One region of the Marinobacter sp. Arc7-DN-1 genome, then DNA from elsewhere that is predicted to be linked to it. Evidence: predicted binding sites of a transcription regulator. Region 1 holds the regulator's gene; each other region holds the start of a gene.
The links. The regulator FliA, encoded in region 1, starts transcription of late flagellar genes. The targets are predictions, from matches to a motif close to CTAAAGTTTNNNNNNNNNNNGCCGNTAA.
Positions count from the first base shown of each region.

Region 2: D0851_RS19490 (flagellar protein MotY) is a predicted target of FliA. The motif match lies at 2,356-2,383, and genes of this name have one in related genera.
Region 3: flgM (flagellar biosynthesis anti-sigma factor FlgM) is a predicted target of FliA. The motif match lies at 1,759-1,786, and genes of this name have one in related genera.
Region 4: D0851_RS19980 (methyl-accepting chemotaxis protein) is a predicted target of FliA. The motif match lies at 1,385-1,412, and genes of this name have one in related genera.

Region 1 covers NZ_CP031848.1:1,024,352-1,028,289, forward strand. Annotated here, with positions in the region: gene D0851_RS04755 (chemotaxis protein CheA) at 1-889, opposite strand, end outside; gene D0851_RS04760 (protein phosphatase CheZ) at 906-1,691, opposite strand; gene cheY (chemotaxis response regulator CheY) at 1,712-2,095, opposite strand; gene D0851_RS04770 (RNA polymerase sigma factor FliA) at 2,258-3,001, opposite strand; gene D0851_RS04775 (MinD/ParA family protein) at 3,034-3,846, opposite strand; gene flhF (flagellar biosynthesis protein FlhF) at 3,934-3,938, opposite strand, start outside.
Region 2 covers NZ_CP031848.1:4,158,464-4,162,401, reverse strand. Annotated here, with positions in the region: gene D0851_RS19500 (GNAT family N-acetyltransferase) at 1-253, opposite strand, end outside; gene D0851_RS19495 (histone deacetylase family protein) at 462-1,388, shown strand; gene D0851_RS19490 (flagellar protein MotY) at 1,395-2,312, opposite strand; gene pyrC (dihydroorotase) at 2,515-3,555, shown strand; gene rnt (ribonuclease T) at 3,590-3,938, shown strand, end outside.
Region 3 covers NZ_CP031848.1:220,611-224,548, forward strand. Annotated here, with positions in the region: gene D0851_RS01050 (pilus assembly protein PilB) at 112-861, shown strand; gene D0851_RS01055 (flagella synthesis protein FlgN) at 893-1,363, opposite strand; gene flgM (flagellar biosynthesis anti-sigma factor FlgM) at 1,371-1,697, opposite strand; gene flgA (flagellar basal body P-ring formation chaperone FlgA) at 1,921-2,622, opposite strand; gene D0851_RS01070 (chemotaxis protein CheV) at 2,824-3,753, shown strand; gene D0851_RS01075 (CheR family methyltransferase) at 3,791-3,938, shown strand, end outside.
Region 4 covers NZ_CP031848.1:4,266,211-4,270,148, forward strand. Annotated here, with positions in the region: gene ampD (1,6-anhydro-N-acetylmuramyl-L-alanine amidase AmpD) at 1-456, shown strand, start outside; gene D0851_RS19975 (histidine kinase) at 457-1,344, shown strand; gene D0851_RS19980 (methyl-accepting chemotaxis protein) at 1,464-3,494, shown strand; gene D0851_RS19985 (ketopantoate reductase family protein) at 3,547-3,938, opposite strand, start outside.

The DNA.
Region 1 (3,938 bases):
CGGATTTCGGTTCTTCCTTCGGTTTTTCCGCCTTGGGTGGCTCGGCTTTCGGCTTCTCCGGTTTTTGCGGCGAAGCCGGCTGGCCGCCGACGGTCGGGCTTCCGCCCTTGCCGTGGAGATCGTCCAGCAGCTTCTCGAATTCATCGTCTGTGATCAGGTCATCGCTGCCGCCGGTTTCAGTCTTCGGGGACGGTTTTTCGTCTTCCTTGCCGGGAGTCTCATCCCTGGCAGGCGCACCGGCAAACTGACCTTTGCCATGCAACTGGTCCAGAAGCGCCTCAAACTCATCATCGCTGATCTCGTCATCACCGGAACTCTCGTTCTTGCCGGCTCCAGCGTCGGGGCTGGACGGCGATGGGGGGGCGCCGGATGGCTCGTCATGCAATGCATCCAGCAACTTCTCGAATTCGTCGTCGGTGATGTCGCCCCCGTCTTCCGTCGGGTCGTCTTCCGTCGTTTGTTCCTGCTGTGGGGTGGTGGCCGGGGCAACACTTTCGACCTCCGGCCGTGCCAGAGCGTCGAGCGCTGCAATCAATTCGTCGGGGGCGGGCGTCAGTTCTTCGTGGTTCCGGACCTGCTCAAACATCGCGTTGACGTTATCGAGGGCTTCCAGAACCACATCCATCAGCTCTGAATCCACCTTGCGCTTGTGATTGCGCAGGATATCGAACACGTTCTCGGCGGAATGGCAGCAATTGACCAAAGCATCAAGCTGCAGGAAGCCTGCCCCACCCTTGACAGTGTGGAAACCACGGAAGATGGCGTTGAGCAGATCACTGTCATCAGGATGTTGCTCAAGGTCTACCAACTGCTCTGACAGCTTTTCGAGTATTTCGCCGGCCTCTACCAGAAAGTCCTGCAAAATCTCGTCATCAGCATCAAACGCCATGCGTTACCCTCTCTATTCAGAAACCGAGACTGGACAACAGGTCATCCACATCGTCCTGTCCCGAGACTACATCTTCACGCTCATCGGCCTTGATCTGGGGCCCGACGCCCTTTTCCGCAGATTCTTCCTGGTCATCAATCTGGTGCACGGTGCCCGTCAGCTGATCAACATGACTGGCCATCACCACCAGACTGAGCATCTGTTCCTCAACCTCTTTCACCAGCGTGGTGACTTTCTGGATGACCTGCCCGGTGAGATCCTGGAAATCCTGGGCCAGCAGTATTTCCGAGAGATTGTTGTACATGGTGTCCGCGTCCGTGGCCATGCCAGCGAAGAACTTGTCGATCCGGCCATACAACTGGCGAAATTCTGCCGGCTGCATCTCCCTGCGGCGCAAACGTTGCCACTCGTCCCGCAAGGCTGCCGCCTCGTCTCTCAGTGCGTTGGCTACCGGCATGGTTGCCTCGACCAGATCCATGGTCCGGTTGGCCGCTTCACCGGTCATATGCACCACGTATTCGAGACGGTCAGAGGCATCTGTCATTTTTGACAGCGCTTCCTGTTGTTCAGCGTTACGGGGATCTATCTGAAAGTTCCGGATCGCTTCGTGCAGGCTTCGGGTCAGTCGCCCGACCTCGCGGTACAGACTCTGATCCCTGACTTCGCTGAGTTCATTGATCAGGGTCATGGCTTTGGCATATTCGCCGGCATTGACGCTTTCAGCTAGTTCGGTTGCCTGACGCTGGAGCTTTTCCGTCACCTCTGGTTCGAGGCCCCGATGGTTCTTTTTGCTATCGCTCATGAGAGCCATCCGACCTCTGGTTACTGGATTCTTTCAAAGATTTTCTCAATCTTTTCCTTGAGCACCGCAGCAGTGAACGGCTTGACAACATAGCCATTCACACCCGCCTGGGCAGCGGCAACGATCTGGTCCCGCTTGGCCTCCGCGGTCACCATCAGCACCGGCAGGGTTTTCAGGTTCTCGTCAGCCCTGACGGCCTTGAGCAGATCGAAACCGGACATGCCCGGCATATTCCAGTCGGTTACCAGAAAATCATATTTTCCGCTTTTGAGCATCGGCAGCGCCGTGTTGCCGTCATCGGCTTCATCGGTATTGGTGAAGCCAAGATCGCGCAGCAGGTTCTTGATGATCCGTCGCATTGTGGAAAAGTCATCCACAATGAGAATTTTCATGTTCTTGTCCAATGGGACCTCCAGTTAGTAACACCCGGAATTCGTTTGACCTTTCGGCTCGAAGTCTAGCAGGCCGCTGTTTTAACCGCTTATTGTCTGATCTTTGCTTCGGTTGTAAAGCATCGGTTACCAAAAACTACAGACTGCTCCGCTGCAGACACACAAAGGCGGTGATCAGTTGCCCGTATCCTGGCGCCAGTCCGATAACCGTCCGCGAAGGCGCAAGGCCGCCTGGCTGTGAATCTGGCTGACCCGGCTTTCACTGACGCCGAGCACCGCGCCGATTTCCTTGAGGTTCAGCTCGTCCTGGTAATACAGGCTCAGCACCAGTTTTTCCCGCTCCGGCAGTTCCTCTATAGCCTCAGCAAGACTGCGGCGGAACGCGTCGGACGAGAGTCCTTCGAGCGGATTATCCCGTGGCTCTGTCTGTTCTATCGGCAGCTCGCCGGATTCATTGAGCTCATCGAGACTAAAAAGTCGGCCGCTGTTGGAGTCGGAGAGGTAGGAATGGTACTCGGCCAGCCCCATGCCCAGTTCTTCAGCCACTTCCAGATCCTGGGCTTCCCGGCCGAGACGATCTTCAACGGCCTTGATGGCCTGGGAAATGCGGCGGGTATTACGGTGCACAGAACGGGGAACCCAGTCGCCCTTGCGGATCTCATCCACCATGGCACCGCGAATCCGGATGCCTGCGTAGGTCTCGAAGGTTGCGCCCCTGGTGGCGCTGTAGCGTTGAGCCGCCTCGAGCAGGCCGATCATTCCGGCCTGCATCAGGTCGTCAAGCTGCACAGAGGCTGGTAGCCGGGCCATCAGATGAAGGGCAATTTTCTTTACCAGAGGCGCGTGCTCCTCAACGAGCTGGGAAGGCTTCTGCGCGCCTGACTGGTTATAGATTCCGAGGTTTTTCGCCAATGTCATGTATCCGGTTTTTTTGTTTGACTGGATCCGATTCAGACTTCGACGAGCCGCTCCACAAAGAATTCCAGATGCCCACGGGGAGAGGAAGGCAGCGGCCAGTTATCAACTTTTTCCGCCAGCGCCTTGATCGCCAGGGAAGCTTTCGCCCTGGGATAGACATCCAGCACTGCCCGCTGCCGCTGAACCGCTTTTTTCACGGCTTCATCGTAAGGCACCATGCCGACATATTGTAGTGCCACATCCAGGAAGCGCTCGGTGACCCGGGTCAGTTTTTCAAACAGGTGCCGGCCTTCCTGCTCATTTCTCACCTGATTGGCAAGAATGCGGAAACGGTTGGTGCCGTAATCACGGTTCATGAGTTTGATCAGGGCGTAGCAGTCGGTGATGGAGGTGGGCTCGTCGCACACCACCAGGAGCAGCTCCTGGGAGGCTCTCAGAAAGCTCACCACTGATTCGGAAATGCCCGCGGCGGTGTCTACGATCAGCACATCGATCTGGTCACCGAGTTCGCTGAACGCGTTGATCAGCCCGGCATGCTCCATGGGGCTGAGCTGGGTCATTCGCTGGGTACCGGAGGACGCCGGTACAATCTTGATGCCACCGGGGCCATCGACCAGAACGTCCTTGAGGTCACAGTCGCCCGCCAGCACATCCTGAAGGTTCCGGTTGGCGGTAATACCGAGCAGTACATCGATATTGGCCAGCCCGAGGTCGGCATCAAGAAGCACGACTCTCCGGCCTTTCTGTGCCAGGGCAATCCCGAGGTTAACCGACACGTTACTCTTGCCGACTCCACCTTTTCCGCCGGAAACTGCAATCACCTGTACCGGTTGTGCTTTGCTCATACTGTTTTTTGTCTCTCGCCACGTTTAGCCGGGTGCTGTCTTTTCGGACGCTCGCTGTCAGTCTGTCCGCTCTCAGCGCCCGCTCTCTCAGG
Region 2 (3,938 bases), 1.2 Mb from region 1:
TGGCAACGGTATCCGGCGGCGTACAAATGATCGCCAGGTCCGGGGAAAACTCCATTTTCGAGACCTTCCTGACGCAGGGTACCCCGTGCACGTTGTCGTAATCGTTCTGGTTAACCACCAGCAACCGTCCGGGATAACCGCCCCCCATCAGGTTCCTCAATACCATGCCGCCAAGGTTATCCGCGCGCTCCGACGCACCGGTCACCACGATGGATTCAGGGTTGAAAAGGCTCTCCAGATACCGGGTGCTCAAGCTGACTCTCCTTCTGTCCGGCCGGAAGGCCGTTGAGGTAATAAATGCAATAAAACAGGTTACTTATGGATGCGACCCTTATCTTATGCCGTGAACCGCAGATGTGAAATGGCTATCGTCTCTATAAGACCAAAGAAACACGGCACCCTGTGGTTTTCCCTGATAAGCTTGGAGAAAATATAAGCATATTGAAGGCAGCCCGAGACGTATGACCACGGCATTCTTTTCCCACGATGACTTCATGAGACACAACATGGGCCCGGAGCACCCGGAGAGCCCGGAGCGACTTGCGGCCATCATCAGTTATCTGGCGGATACCGGGCTGGACCAGAAGCTCGACTGGGTCCGGCCGGAGGAAATTACCCGTGATCAGCTTCTGACGGTGCACCCGGAAAAATACCTGCACCAGCTCGACCTGATGCAACCGACCCGGGGCCGGGTGTTTACCGACCCGGATACCGCCATGATGCCGGATACCCTTCGCGCCGCCCGCCTGGCCGCCGGCGCCAATATCCAGGCGGTGGATATGGTCATGAGCAGCCAGGTAACCAATGCCTTTGTCTGTGCCCGCCCGCCAGGCCACCATGCCGAGCGCGCCAAATCCATGGGCTTCTGTTTTTACAACAACGTCGCCCTGGCCGCCATGCGCGCGCTGACCTTCCATCATCTCGAACGGGTCGCGATCATCGATTTTGATGTGCACCAGGGCAACGGCACGGTGGATATTGTCAGTGGTGATGAACGGATCCTGATGTGCTCCAGCTTCCAGCACCCCTTCTACCCGCACTCCCACGTGCACCGGCAAGCGGAAAATATTGTGAACATTCCGATTGAGGCGAACTGTTCCTCAGAGGAGTACCGGAAGCGGGTGGAGGCGGGCTGGCTGAAGCGGCTGAACGACTTCAAACCCCAGTTGATCGTTATTTCAGCGGGCTTTGACGCCCACCGACTGGACCCGATGGCGGAGCTGAACCTGGATGCTGAAGACTACCGCTGGCTGACAGAAATGATTGTGGGCGTTGCCCATGAACATAGCAACGACCGGATCATTTCAACGCTGGAAGGCGGGTACCACCTGCGTGCTCTGGCGGAGAGTGTGAACGCCCATCTGGAAGTGCTGAATTCGGTTTACTGATCCCGGTTATCCCCGGAGATCCCCGCCGTAGCCGTTGGCCTGTTGCAGTTCCGGCTGGTCACCGGCCCGCTGCAGGCGAATGTTGGTTCGGCGATTGTCCGCCGGGCGGTTTGATACCGGGTACTGATCGCCATGGGCCCTGACGGTAATCATGTTTTCATCAAGCCCCCGGGCCTTGAGGTAATCCGCCACCACATTGGCACGATCTTCCGAGAGGGCCCGGTTGTTGATCCGGCTGCCAATACTGTCACTGTGGCCATCCACGAAAATCCGTTCCACTGTCGAGTCCGCAATCACATAGGTCACAATATTTTCCAGCAACTTCCTGTCCCGATCCGACAACTGGCTGCTGCCGCTGGCAAACGGAATGCGTGAGCGGCGGATCTGGTCAAAATTCACCGGCAGCAGGTTGGAAGTACAGCGCTGGTATTGCTGATACTCGCCGGAAAAATTGATGTTGGACACATATACCCGCACCGGCCGGCCGTCAAACCAGGACTCCCGGGTAACGACGGGGCGCATGCCATCAAGCAGGCCGCGAGCCAGAACAAAGGCCAGGCGGGTATCCAGAGTGACCTGGCGGCGATCATCCGAGACATTGACCGTTCCCAAGGGCCGCGGCGCCACACCCGGGCGCCAGGATGGCGCTTCTGCTACCAGGCTACCCCGCCCCGGGCGCATCAGCGGCGATTCAGATTCCAGAAAGAACGACAGGCTTTCGCCGGCGCGATGATAGAAAACCGCTCGCCCATAACCGGGCACTTCGTGCACCAGGCGACATTCGAAAACCGACTCGGCCAGGTACCACTGGCTATTTTCAATACCAGCACCATAGCTCGCAGCCTGCCCACTTGCGGGCAAAAACACACTGAAAAGGCAGGCGGCCAGCACAGTCATCGGATTGTTGCGGGGGCGGAATCCCATATCGGTTGCCATCGGTATCAGGGAGTTAAAAAGCTTTGAGTGTTTAACGGCCTTCGTCCGTGTTTCTTTAGCCCCCAGGCGAAAACAATCGCCGGCCCCTTCTGGTATAATCCGGCAAATTTTTTCAAGGTCCTTTAATTTCAGCCCCGGCCTTGCCAATTTTTCCGGCCCGGCCTCGCCAAAGGTATTGCGGACAACTGCCATGACAGACCAGCTTACTCTTACCCGCCCCGACGACTGGCACCTCCACGTCCGGGACGGCGATATCCTGAGGGACGTCGTGCCTGCCACTGCGGCCTGTTTCGGACGGGCCATCATCATGCCCAACCTGGCACCACCGGTAACAACCGCAGCGGATGCCACCGCCTACCGGGACCGGATCCTTGCAGCCGCCAGCGGCACCGGCTTTGAACCACTGATGACCCTGTACCTGACCGAAAGCACTACCCCGGAAACCATCCGGGAGGCCACAGCCGCTGGCATCGTGGCCGCAAAGCTCTACCCGGCCGGCGCCACCACCAATTCCGCCTCCGGCGTGAAGGACATCCGGAACATCTACCCGGTACTGGAAGCCATGGCCGACTGCGGCATGCTGCTTCTGGTGCATGGCGAGGTGACCGATGCCGATATCGACATTTTCGACCGGGAGAAGGTCTTTCTGGAGCGGGTGCTGGCCCCGACTCTGGAAGCATTCCCGAACCTCCGGATAGTACTGGAGCACATCACCACGGCCGATTCGGCGGACTTTGTGAGACAGCATAGCGGTGATAACCTGGGCGCCACCCTGACGCCCCAGCATCTGATGTACAACCGCAACCACATGCTTGTAGGTGGCATTCGCCCACATCTTTACTGCCTGCCAATCCTCAAGCGCAACCGCCATCAGCAGGCCCTGCGGGACGCCGTTGCCAGCGGTGACCAACGCTTCTTCCTGGGAACCGATTCCGCGCCCCACGCCAAAGATCGCAAGGAAGCGGCCTGCGGCTGTGCCGGGTGTTACTCCGCCTACGGCGCCATCGGCCTGTATGCCGACATCTTCGAAGAATTGGGCATTCTCGACAAACTCGAGGCCTTCGCGAGCTTCAACGGCGCCGATTTCTATGGCCTGCCGCGCAACACCGACACCATCACCCTGGTTCGTGAGCCCTGGACCATGCCCAGGGAGCTGCCCCTGGTTGAGGGCACCATTGTGCCGCTGAAAGCCGGTGAAACTGTTCACTGGCGGCTGGCGAAACATAGCTGATTCCTTCTCACACACGGCCAAGACCGGAGCTTGAGTGACTGACGAAAACAAACCACCGCACCCTATGTCCCGCCGTTTCCGCGGCTTTTTGCCCGTTGTTGTCGATGTGGAAACCGCCGGTTTCAACCCCGAGCGAGACGCGTTGCTGGAAGTGGCAGCCGTTATCCTGACCATGGACGACGACGGCTGGTTGCGCCGTACCGAAACCCACGTGCAGCAGATTGATCCCTTTGAAGGCGCCAATCTGGAGCAGTCCGCCCTGGACTTTACCGGCATTGACCCCTGGAATCCGGAACGGGAGGCGGTGCCCGAGCGGGAAGGCCTGAGCGAAATCTTCAATCCGATCCGTAAGGCCGTCAAAAACCACGACTGCAAACGGGCGG
Region 3 (3,938 bases), 800 kb from region 1:
ATCCACGCACATTTGATTGTGATCAGCTAACCTTTTCGGATGCAGGAATGAGTGCATCACATTCGCCGGGCAGGGTTGTACGGTTTTCACTGTTGAATAAGGAGAAACTGGGTGAGAATCCGCCAGGGATTTGAAGAAAAGTCACGCCTTGGGCGATTACTTGTCAATCGCGGGTATCTGTCTGAAGGCCAGCTGGATGAAGGCCTGAGAATTCAGCGCGAAACCGGCCAACGCCTCGGTGAAGTGCTCATTCAGGCCGGTTGGATCACGGATAAGGAACTTCACCGGGTTCTCAAGCACCAGTCCCGCTATCGTAACGCGGCGGCCCTGGTGACCATGGTTACGCTTCCGTTCCAGCCGCTGGTGACGTTTGCGGCCAGTAACAGTGCAGATACCTCCCAGTCGGCGTTGGAAGCCGGCGAACTCTATGAGAGAGGGAATCTTGCGCCGCTGACCGAGACCGAGCTGGCGGCCGTATCGGGGCAGGGTGATCCGACCCTGCTAGACCGGATCGGACTGGTCGGGGCGATGGCAGAGAATCCGGCCGGTGGCGACAGCCAGGGAGGAAGCCCGGCGGCTGACGTTATTGAGGGGATGAAACTGACGGCAAATATCTTCGTGCCGGTTCTGAACTTCCTGGATTCAGACCTTACCATTTCCGGCGTTCACTACCGGGAGGGTGAGCCCCGTTACGCGGTTCGGGAAGACGGGGCGCTGATGCTGGCCTTTCCGGAACGTATTGAAGAAATCCGCATGGACAATATCCGTGTTACCGGAGGCCAGGGCGCGTCAATGGGCAACGTGACCATTCAGGATATCCGGTTCCACCCGGACTCCCGGATGACCATTTACACCCGATAGAAACGGTTATGGGCCAAGGCCAGCGCGGTTTTCAGGCGCTTGCGAGCACTGTCCGGCTTGAAACTGTCGTGTGCTCACCACGTGCTCCGTAGAGCTTCTGCTGGCTATTGGCGCCCCGGAAAATGTCGGCCAGCCGGGTCAGGCGTTTTTGCAGATGGGTGATCACCCGACCGTTGTTCTGGTTCAGGGTCTGACAGGCTCGCAGTTTCTGGTCCGCTTCCTGCCAGAGCTGATAAAGCTCAGAAAGGCCCGCACTGCGAATAAAGCGGGAGGGCTCTCCGCTCTCGAGGCGATAGCCCATCTGAACCAGCGTCCGGATTTTCTGCTTTGCCCGCTCACGAATGGCCCCGAGAAGATCGTTTTTCTCTCTGGTCAATTCGTTTAGAGCCTGGAGATCGGAGGTGGCAAGGCAGGTTTTTTCCCTGCCGAGAATGTCAGCGAGTGTGTCCAGCTGGCTGACATCCTGGGATAGAAGAGCCTTCAGATCATCGATTGCTGCCATGATTTACTCACCCGAAAATGCTTTCATCCATCTCAAGCATTTTCTGGGCCAGTTTTTCGGCGTCAATTTTGTAGGTCCCGTTTTCGAGAGCGGAACGGATCTGCTCAATACGGTCATCATCCATCTCAGGATAATCACCCAGCTTCTGTTCCAGCTGTTTGAGATTCCTGGCCTGACTGCTCAGGCTCACGTTTTCACCCCGGGCTCCCCGGGTCTGAGTTTTTGCCTGCTCGTTGGTCGCCGGCTGGCTGCTCTGAGCGCCAGCGCCCTTGTCGGCCGTGGTTCTCTGGGTGTTGACCTGGCCGGGGCCAATTCCATTGAAGTCAACTGACATATCGATACCTGCTTGCCTGATGCGCCACACGTTTGCGGCGCTTACTCGAGTTTATGTCTTCTTAACGGCGGAACCGCAGAAACCTTTAGAAACTTTTTGCCTTCCGGATTAACATATTTTTACCCGGTAAATTTTTTCACCCCCAACCACTACTGCTCCCGCTACTACTGTCACCGGGCCTGGCAGAATCTTGCCGTGCCGGCAAAGTGCTGCCGAAGCGCGGCTACATCTGGATCTCAACACGGCCGGGGGCAACAACGTTCGCCTTTACCGTACGTGAGGAGCTCAGATTCTCGACCAGAACTTGCTCTCCTATGCCTGCGTTGGCCAGAGCCTTACCTCGGGAACGCACTGAAAATCCGCCGGTTTTCGCAGTAATGATAACATGATCCCCACGCTCTACCGCATCCGGCGCAGAGAGTATATCCGGAGTGATCAAAGAGCCGGCATTTATGGATCGCCGAACCTCCATTCCGACCGCTTGTGCGGTCTCGGTTATCGCTCCGCGCCTTGAGGCATTGATCTCCACGGACTGATGCGTCACCAGATCCGGGGTAATCCGCTCACCGCGAGTCAGGGGGCGGGTTGCAATCAGGGCGGGCCCACGGATTGAGATGGAGGCCGTAACGAACATTCGCCAGGGGCGGCTTCCCTCACAGGCTACCAGCAGGGACGGGCTTGTACTCTTCCAGGGGTCGCCGCTGAACCCGACACTCAGGGGGCGTTCGCACCCGGCGAGGGTGAGGCGGCTATCGATGGACCCTGGTTCAAAGGAAACCGTATAGCCCGCACTGGCCTGTTCGTTGGCAAAGTCGTCCAGAAACGCCAGGGTGGCCTGCCGGATCTGTTTGGCAGTGGTTTGGGCCAGCAATGGGCCGCTCAGGCTGGACATTAGCAGGAGTAGGGCAAAATTGGTGATGCGCATACGTATGAGTTTGTCCTATGCTTGTCAATATCAGGGCAGAAAAACCCGAACAATGCTAAGGGTTCCGGGAAAATGGCCGTTAAGTTGGCTGACCCGCCGCTGAGATGACGGTTTCCCGTCGATCAGGCGATTATTCGGCGATATATTCAGTGAACAGCAAGATATATGCCGGCGGAAAGCCGGCCAGCCAGGAGAAACAAAATGGCAGGGGTATTGGACAGCGTAAACCAGCGCACGCAGCTGGTAGGGCAGAATCGCCTTGAGCTCCTTCTTTTCCGCTTGAGAGGGCGTCAGATTTACGGCATTAACGTTTTCAAGGTGAAGGAGGTTTTGCAATGTCCCAGGCTGTCATCTATTCCCAACAGCCGGAACGTCGTCAGGGGGGTCGCCCATATCCGGGGCGAAACCATTCCGATTATTGATCTGAGCATGTCCATTGGATTGCCCGGAATTCCACAGGAAGAGCTGGCGACCAGTTTTGTCATCATTACCGAGTACAACCGTAAAACCCAGGGCTTCCTCGTTACTGGTGTCGACCGGATCATGAACATGAACTGGGAAGATATTCTGCCACCGCCCAGGGGTGCCGGAAGGGATGTTTACCTTACCGCTGTCACCAAGATCGATGATAAGCTGGTAGAAATCATTGATGTAGAGAAGATTCTTGCAGAAGTTTCTCCGCTCGGTGAGGATGTTACCGAAGCCGTGCTGAGCAAGAGTGCCGATCGGGTGCCCGGCCACCTGCCCGTCCTGGTGGTGGATGATTCGTCCGTGGCCCGTCGCCAGATAGAGCGTTGCCTGACGGCTATCGGAATGGAAGTCGTCACCAGGAATGACGGCAAACAGGCTTATCAATACCTGAAGGAAGTGACTGCCGACGGTTCGCGGGCAAAGGATCATTTCTCCCTGATCATTTCCGACGTTGAAATGCCAGAGATGGACGGCTATACGCTGGTGACGAAGCTTAAGGGTGATCCGGCCCTCGCCGACATGTTTATCATGCTGCACACCTCTCTCAGTGGGGTCTTTAATCAGGCCATGGTCAAGAAGGTCGGTGCCGACGACTTCATGGCAAAGTTCAGTCCGGACGAACTCGCCGAGCGGGTAATGGAAATCATCGACCAGGGTTGATGAAGCTGCTCAGAGATTCACTCAGAACAGAGATCCAATGAAAGCGGATATAACGCCACAGGAATATGAAGCCTTCAAGTCGTTCCTGCAGGATGCCTGTGGGATTTTGCTGGGAGAGAACAAGCAGTACCTGGTGAAAAGCCGGTTACGCCGGATTCTCGAGGAGAACAGCCTGAACTCGCTCG
Region 4 (3,938 bases), 1.1 Mb from region 1:
CCTCCAGGGCGTTTCGGCGGCCCGGAAATTGAAAACTTCTTCTGCAATTGTCTCGATCACTCGGCCCACCCGTATTTCCGGACCATTGAAGGCATTCAGGTCTCGGCTCATCTGCTGATTCGTCGCGATGGAGCCGTTGTCCAGTTCGTCAGCCTGCTTGATCGCGCCTGGCATGCGGGCAGATCGAGTTTTGACGGGCAGGAAGAATGTAACGACTTCTCCATCGGGATTGAGCTGGAGGGCGCCGATGACGTCCCTTATACCTCCGGGCAATATCATCAGCTTGCACGTGTCGCCGATCTCATCATGCTGGCCTGGCCCGACATCACTGCCGGTCGCATTGCCGGCCATAGCGATATTGCGCCGGGCCGCAAAAGCGACCCGGGACCGGCGTTTGACTGGCAGCACTTCCGGGCAACCCTTAAGCAAATACGAGCAGCGAGGGAGAGCGTCTAGATGGTGCTGATTGTCTTTCTTCTTGCCTACATGGTGCGCAGACGTCTGGATTCCCTGGATCTGCTTTCCGGTGATGACGTCTGGCGCCGGTGGTTTCATCTGGGCAGTCGTGCCAGGGCGGGCCACGAAACGGAAATTGCAACCGGGTTGGCGCTGGTTCTGCTTCCGGCCTTGTTGCTGGGAGTGGCCGAGTATCTGCTGGTGGCCTCGGGCTGGCCGGTGGCGACTTACCCGCTGGAGTTCCTGGTTCTGGTGGTCATCATGGGAACACCCGGCTGGCGGCAGGTGCTCCGGCCTTATGCAGAAGCATGGCAACGGGGAGACATGCAATCGGCATGGCACCATGTGAAGGATCATTTGCCGGCGGAAGAGCGTGGCGCTGCATTGTCTCCGGAGGCAATGCATCTTTCCCTGTCCAGGACGCTGATGTTAACGGTGTTCCAGCGTTTCTTCCTGGTGGCTTTCTGGTACGCAGTCGGGGGAATCGGCGTGGCGGTTCTGGCCCGGGGGCTGGCTGCGCTCGCAGATCAGTGGCCCCAGGCGCCGGCTCGCCCCAGATTCGAAAGGCTATCGGAATGGGCGGGCTGGATTCCGGCAAGGCTGTTGTCACTGACATTCGGAATTGCCGGAGACCTTGCCGGCTGGTTGCGCGAAACCCGCCAGACCCTTACCGGCGTGACGAGAAAAGCCGGTGAGGTCCTAATGATTTCCGCCAACGGGGCGTTAACCGGATATGCTCTGGATCCTGCCCGTTTTTCCCGGATTCATCCGGATGAGTGGACAGCTTTCGGGGGGCGAAGCCTGAGCGCGATAAGGGATTTACTGAACAGAAGTATGCTCGTGTGGATCTGCACGCTCGCCTTGCTGGTGATTTCCGGCGTTGTCTGAGCAGAACTCCTGCGAAGTTACAGTTTAACAACAAATAATGCTCAAGTTTTTAAGACTTTAGGCGACAATATAAGAAAAGAACAATTGTTCAGTAGTTAATCGCCAGCAAGAGGGTCACCGTGAAGCACCTTATCAATCCTGCCATTGCCCTTATGAACCGGCTGCCGATGGTCTACAAATTCAGCCTCATCAGCATCCTGTTTCTGTTACCGATCAGTGGACTGTCATGGTTGGTTATCTCCGAGCTTAACCGCTCGGTTCAGGCCATGACCCGTGGCGTCGAGGGGCTTGAGCAACTGGAGCAGGTTGACCGGCTGGTCGATGCGGCAATGGATTACCGGGATTATCGTTCTCCGGCTGTGATCAAGGATGACGGGGCCATTATGGCCGCGTCAGAGGAAGCGGCCAGTGAAGTTGAGGCGAGGTTGGAGGCGCTGACTGCAGAGGAGCGTTCCTTTGATGCTTCCGGCTCCTGGACCGGACAGGTCGAGACACTCCGGCAGGACTGGCAGGCTCTGCGCGCCGACGATAACTACCTGGGCAGTTTCGATCCGCAATTCAAGTATTATCAGGAGTTCGTCCAGAAGGCCCAGGCCCTGTTGCCGGCGACCATTGAGATTTCCGGCCTCGGGCACGGGGCTTCGCGGGAAAATCTGCTGATCCTTGGCCTGGTTCGTGATTCACTTCCGGCGGCTCGCACCGTTATCGGACGGGCAAAATCCTACGGTATCTTTGCGCTGGTCGATGGGCAGGTAGGCTACGCCCTGAGTGAAACCCTGAATGAAATCTATGACCAGCTGACCAATCGCAGCTCGCTCCTTACTCCGGCGCTGTCTGTCGTCACTGAGTCGTCGCCCGCTCTGGTGGAGAAGTCGGGTGGGGCAATTCGCAGGGTTGACGAAAGCCTGATGATTGTTCGGGACCAGCTGGACCAGAATGTTATCACACCCATGCGCCTGGAAATGCCCTGGCAGGAATACGATGAGTTGATGTCAGAACAGCTGGCTCACTACGATCGGGTAAAAGCCGCCGCGTTTGAGGTGGTGAATGCCAACCTGCGGTCACGGCTCGATAGTGAGATGAGTCAGCGTCGCCTGATCATCATTGCACTGGTTGCCATTCTGCTGGTGGTTGTTTACCTCTACATCGGTTTCTTCATGTCGGTTCGTACCGCCATCAACCGTTTCAGTGAGGCCGCAAGGGGCGTTGCCGCCGGCGATATGACCACCCACATCATGTTGCATAACCGGGACGAACTGGGCGAACTGACAGCGGAGTTCAACAACATGACGGACCGGATCGCCGAACTGATACGGTCTGTCAGTCGTACCACGGCCGATGTGGATCAGCAGGCGACCCGGGTTAACGACACTGCAGCGGCCAACAGTGAGGCCGTGGCTCGCCAGATGGATGAGAGCGGCCAGATTAATGAGGCCATGAACCAGATGGTTGAAGCCGTGAACGAGGTCACCGAAAGTGCCCACAGGGTCGCCGACAGTGCCGGCAATGCCGAACGGGATACCGAAACCGGTCGTGGTGTGGTTGCCGATACTGTGGCAACCATTAATAAGCTGGCTGCCGAAATCTCGGGCGCGGTGGAGGTGATCAACAGGGTCAGTAAAGACAGCGACAATATCAGCCAGGTGTTGGTGGAAATCAAGGCCATTGCGGAACAGACCAATCTGCTGGCCCTGAATGCGGCGATTGAAGCCGCCAGGGCGGGCGAGCAGGGGCGCGGGTTTGCCGTGGTTGCCGATGAAGTCCGGTCATTGTCACAGCGCACTCACAAGTCGACCGAAGAGATTGAAGGGATGATCTCAAGGCTGCAGAGCGGTGTTAAGGACGCTGTGTCCGCCATGACCAACAGCCGGGATGTTACCGAAGCGACGGTGCAGAAATCCGGTGAGGTGACGCAGGCGCTGGATCGGATTGCCAATGGTATTGCGGTCATTGTGGATATGAGCCACCAGATCGCACAGGCTGCGGAGGAGCAGTCCGCCGTCGCGAAGAACGTCAATTCGAACGTAGAGGAAATTGGCGAACTGGGCAAAAAGACCGCCGCAAACGCGGAGGAGACGCTGGGGTCCTCGAGGGAAATGTCGGAACGGACGGCTTCGCTTCAGCGGCTGGTGGAGGCCTTCAAGGTCTGACCGGCACGACGTTTGTGCTGACAAAAGGCGATTGCTCATCAGTCTGCGCCTGTTAATGTGACGACAGCTGTTGTACCTGCTCGGTCAGCATTTGGTTCACTGGTGTCCGGATGCCGAAGTCTTTTCCCAGCCTCGCCAGATAGCCGTTGATGAAGTTTATCTCCGTGGTGCGGCCCTTGAGAACATCAGCACGCATGGACGAGGTGTTGCGGGCAGTCTTGCGGGCAACCGTTTCTATCCTGTGACGAAGGGCTTCCGGCGTTTCCTCGCCCTGTCCGCTTGCTCGCATCAGATCTGATAGTTCGCGGCACAGACCGCGGATGGTGTCCCGATAGAGGGAAGAGGCAAGGATATCGCCGTTGGGGCAGTCCAGGATGGCGGTGTAGGGATTGATGCCGGCATTGATAATAAGCTTCTGCCAGAGCCGCTGGCGAATAGTCTGCT